Regions from separate parts of the Allobosea sp. 2KB_26 genome, predicted to be linked through region 1. Evidence: predicted binding sites of a transcription regulator. Region 1 holds the regulator's gene; the other holds the start of a gene.

Region 1 (2,398 bases):
CGTGCGCGAAAGTGCCGAGCGCGGCAAGTTCGTTCGTCAGGCAGGATTGGACTTCTCCGAGGGCGAGGTGTTGCTTCTCGCCGGCAGCCGACTCGACAGTGCGAGCCTCGGCCTCGCGGCAGCCATGGGCCACCCCACACTCGCTGTGCGTCGCAAGCCACTGGTCGCGATCCTCGCGACCGGCGACGAACTGGTCCAGCCGGGCGAGCCGGTCGGACCCGACCAGATCGTCGCGTCCAACAGCTTTGCACTCGCCGCGCTGGTTGAGCAGGCCGGCGGCACAGCGCTCGATCTCGGGATCGCCCGCGATGATCATGCCGACCTCGCCGACAAGATTGGTCAGGCACGGAAGACCGATGCCGATGTGCTGATCACCCTGGGAGGAGCCTCGGTAGGTGAGCACGATCTCGTCCAGGCAGCGTTGATCGGGCAAGGCATGGCGCTCGGTTTCTGGAAAATCGCCATGCGGCCGGGCAAGCCGATGATGATGGGTCGCCTCGGCCGTATGGTCGCGCTCGGCCTGCCCGGAAACCCCGTCTCGTCCATCGTCTGCGGGCATCTCTTCGTCGTGCCGCTGCTCAGGGCCCTCCTCGGCGTACCGGAACCGGAGCGCGATCTGAGTGAGCCTGCTATCGTCGGAAGAGATTTGCCGGCAAATGATGAGCGGCGGGACTACATGAGGTCGGAACTGATTCTCACCCCGGAGGGATGGCTGGCAACGCCCTTCACCAAGCAGGATTCCTCGATGCTGGCCAGTCTGGCCCGCGCCGACGCGCTACTGATCCGCGAATCATTTGCTGCGCCGGCAAACAAAGGCGACAACTGCCGGATCATCCGCCTACGCTGAGCGTGCTTGCGGAACACAACGCGAACCTGTATGGTGTTCGTGCTTTGTTTCGATTCCGTACGAAGAGCGCTGGCGGGGACCATGCTGACACGCAAACAGTTCGAACTGCTTCGTTTCATCCAGGAACGCCTGCGCGAGACTGGGGTGCCCCCCTCCTTCGACGAGATGAAGGACGCGCTCGATCTGCGCTCCAAGTCCGGTATCCATCGCCTGATCATGGCGCTGGAGGAGCGCGGTTTCATTCGCCGCCTGCCCAATCGGGCCCGGGCGCTCGAGATCATAAAGCTGCCTGAAGGGGCTGGCGGCCCTCAGGCGACGCGCGGACGGTTCAGCCCCTCCGTCGTCCAGGGTGGCCTTGGCAAGGTCCGGCCGATCGCACCGCCCCCGGAAGAGGACGTGCGCTCCACGGTCGCGATTCCGGTCATGGGGCGGATTGCCGCCGGTACACCGATTTCCGCGATCCAGAGCCGCAGCCATAGCGTAGCGCTGCCTGCCGATATGCTTGGCCCCGGTGAACATTTTGCTCTCGAGGTGCGCGGCGACTCGATGGTGGAAGCCGGCATCCTCGACGGTGATACGGTCGTGATCAAACGGCAGGACACGGCCAATACCGGCGATATCATCGTGGCCCTGATCGATGACGAGGAAGCGACGCTGAAGCGGCTGCGCAAGCGCGGCTCCTCGATCGCTCTGGAAGCCGCCAATCCCGCTTATGAAACAAGAGTGCTGGGACCGGACCGCGTCAAAATTCAAGGCCGCCTGGTCAACCTGATGCGGCGCTACTGAAGCCGATCGTGGTCTTCAGCGGCCACGGGCAGCGGGGCCGTTGACGATGATTCCGGCGGCGTAGTGACAGACCGCGCCCGCTTGCGGCTCCAGGGGCGATCAACGCCACCCTGCTCGGATAAATGCGTGCGCCAGCCGCCCTTGTGGCTGACAAGGGCCGTTGCACCATCGCGCGACAATGCCAGGCGGTCGATCAGCCGTGCAGCGCAAGGACTGGTCCAGGGAATCGGCGTGATGACGAGGTCAGCGCGCCTGCAGTCCTCGACGATGGCCAGGCGATCCCGAGCAAAGGCAATGCTTCGTCCATCCTTGCTGCGGACGACACAACCCAGAGTGTCGCAGGCTGCGCCTTCCCGCAGGCTGTTGTCGTCAGGCCGGCGATTATCGCCATCTGCGTTCAGCCATTGTTGCAGCACGAAGCGGCTCGGTTGACCGGCCAGGATCATGCGGTCATCACCCCCGCGGACCAGGATGCCGGAGCCATCACGTTCGATCAGGATATCGGGCCTCTCCGGCTTGGCTGCCACGACCAGTCCCGCGATCAGGGGAACGACGGCCAGAAAGCGCAGCGGTGTCGTCCAGAGCGTGATCCAGAGGAGCGCGGCGGCAAAGCATGCGAGCGCCGCGGTCCCGAACGCAGGAATGACCACTGCGGAGTGGTCGAATCCTGCAACCCAGCGCGCCGATTGCAGCACATAGTCCGAAGCGACTCCCATTAACGCCCAGGCCAGCCAATCCAAACCGAAGGGATAGGCGAGCACGCCG
Region 2 (2,398 bases), on a different contig from region 1:
ACCTGCCCGGGTCTCGCCATCATCTATACCGGTGTGACCTTCGCCCTGATCGGCGAGGGGCTCGACACCGCCTTGCGCCCGAAGGGCTGACCTTTTCCTGCACGGCCGATGCCTGCGCCATGAGGACATCATGAGCTTTTTTCGCGACGATACAGACCTGCAGCGGATCGGCCGCGCCATCGAGGCGCATGCGTCGTCGATCTATTCCGGCCGGGGTGTCCCGCTGGACCAGTTCGCCTATGTTCTGCTGCGCCCGCAACCTGTTGGCGAGCGCCCGATTGGAACTGCCCGCCATGCCAACTGGCGGAGCTATCCATGTTCTCTGGTCAAGGTCTTTCACCTCGTCGCGGCACAGGCGGCCCTCGCCGAGGGACGGCTGACCGAACACGGGGAACTCGACCGCGCGATGCGCGACATGATCCTCTGGTCGTCCAATTCGGCAACGAACTACATCATCGACCTGCTCACCGGCACGACCGGCGACACATTACTGAAGGGGGAGGCCCTGGCCGATTGGTGCGAGCGCCGCCAGGAGATCAACCGCTTCTTCGCCGGTTTGGGTTGGCCCGAGCTGATCGACATCAATCTCGACCAGAAGCTGATGGATGATTTGCGCTACGGCCGCGAGAAGATCGGGCTCGATCTCTCTCCCATCGGCCACAACCGCCTGACCCCGATCGCAATGGCGCGTCTGATGTCAGAGATCTTCTATGGATCCTCGCTGTTGCCGGAAGCTCGCCTGAAGCGGGTGCGCGACCACCTCATTCGCGACCAGGCGAGTCCGGACCGAAGCCGCGGCGCCTATCAACTGCTCGGATATCTCGGCGGCGGCCTGCCGGACGGTTCGCGGATCTGGTCCAAGGCCGGACGGACCCGCTGGCTGGGCGATGCACGCGCCGAATTTCGCCGTCACGACACGATCCGGGCGATCCTGCCTGGCGGCGAGGACTTCATCCTGACCGTCTTCACCCAGGGCGAAGCCATCGCAGAGGATGACGGCTTCCTGCCGGGGATTGGTAAGTTGGTTGCAGCCGAGATAGCCAGAATTTGAGCGGAATTTTGTCGAGCACGGGGACGTCCGGCGGTCGTACGCACGGGAAAAACAGGACCAGCCGCCTCGACGAGGATCGATTTCTGTAGAAGGCGGGAAAGGACCGGGCTATATCAATCGTTCCTCTTTCGTTCGCGAGACTTCGCCATGACCCGGCGATCCGGCAGCGCCGACCTTCCGCTCCACCATGGCCGCGTGCCCGCCTGGCTCGGCCGGCGCATGACGCAGCTGGGCGCGGTCATCTGCGCGGCGATCATCCATCATTATGGCCGCGACGAGTTGCTCCGGCGGTTGGCGCATCCATTCTGGTTCCAGTCCTTCGGGGCGGTGATGGGAATGGACTGGCACTCGTCGGGCATCACCACGAGCGTGATCGGAGCGCTCAAGCGCGGGCTGACACCGCTATCGGGCGAGCTGGGCCTGCATGTCTGCGGCGGGCGGGGCAGCCATTCGCGCCAGACTCCAACCGAGCTCGAACAGATTGGCGCAAGGGTCGGGTTCGACGGCAAGGCGCTCGCTACTGCGAGCCGGCTGGTCGCCAAGGTCGACAGCGCGGCCGTGCAGGACGGCTTCGACCTCTATCTCCATGGCTTCTTCGTTGGGAATGACGGCCATTGGGTCGTGGTGCAGCAGGGCATGAATGGCGATGGCGGCCTTGCCCGGCGCTATCACTGGCAGTCTGAAGGGCTGGGCAGTTTCGTCGAGGCGCCCCATGCCGCCATCGATGGCAAGAACCAGGGCAGCATCATCAACCTGACCGACAGGCGCGCTGCCCTCTCCCGCAACGGCCAGATCGATCTGCTGCGCGACATCGGACCGTCGGGGATCGTGAGGGAATTTGCGGCGCTGGAGCGCGACCGGGCGCCGCCGGTCCTGTCGCCGGCGCAGCTTTCCCTGCCTCATCTCGTCATGCCGGCTCATCACGAGGTCCGACCCAAGGACGTTATCGCGCGACGGCTCCATGGCGCGCTCGCCGCAGCCGCTGACAGCGCTCCCGCCGATTTCTCGGAATTGCTGCTCGTGCCCGGCGTCGGCGCCCGCACGGTCCGTTCGCTCGCGATGGTGGCGGAAGTGATCCATGGCGCGCCGTGCCGGTTCGCCGATCCTGCGCGCTTCTCTCTCGCCCATGGCGGCAAGGACAGACAGCCCTTCGCCGTGCCCACCACGGTCTACGACCAGACGATCGCGGTGCTGAAATCCGCCATCGATCGGGCGAAGCTCGGTCAGGACGACAAGCTCGCTGCCATCGCGCGGCTGGACCGGGAAAGCCGGCGTCTGGAACGCGTCGTCAGCGGCCCGACGCTGGAAGAGTATGTCACGCAGGAGAAACTCCGCTCCGCTGAGTAT

The links. The regulator LexA, encoded in region 1, represses DNA repair genes until DNA is damaged. The targets are predictions, from matches to a motif close to TGTTCNNNNTGTGTTCNG.
Region 2: a site for LexA is predicted at 1,170-1,187, ahead of AB4099_RS28805 (DUF763 domain-containing protein). Genes of this name have one in related genera too.

The regions. Positions count from the first base shown of each region.
Region 1 covers NZ_JBFRHE010000012.1:85,773-88,170, forward strand. The annotation lists gene AB4099_RS25905 (molybdopterin molybdotransferase MoeA) at 1-847, shown strand, start outside; gene lexA (transcriptional repressor LexA) at 929-1,633, shown strand; gene AB4099_RS25915 (ComEC/Rec2 family competence protein) at 1,627-2,398, opposite strand, start outside.
Region 2 covers NZ_JBFRHE010000016.1:62,197-64,594, forward strand. The annotation lists gene AB4099_RS28795 (ABC transporter permease) at 1-90, shown strand, start outside; gene AB4099_RS28800 (serine hydrolase) at 131-1,051, shown strand; gene AB4099_RS28805 (DUF763 domain-containing protein) at 1,199-2,398, shown strand, end outside.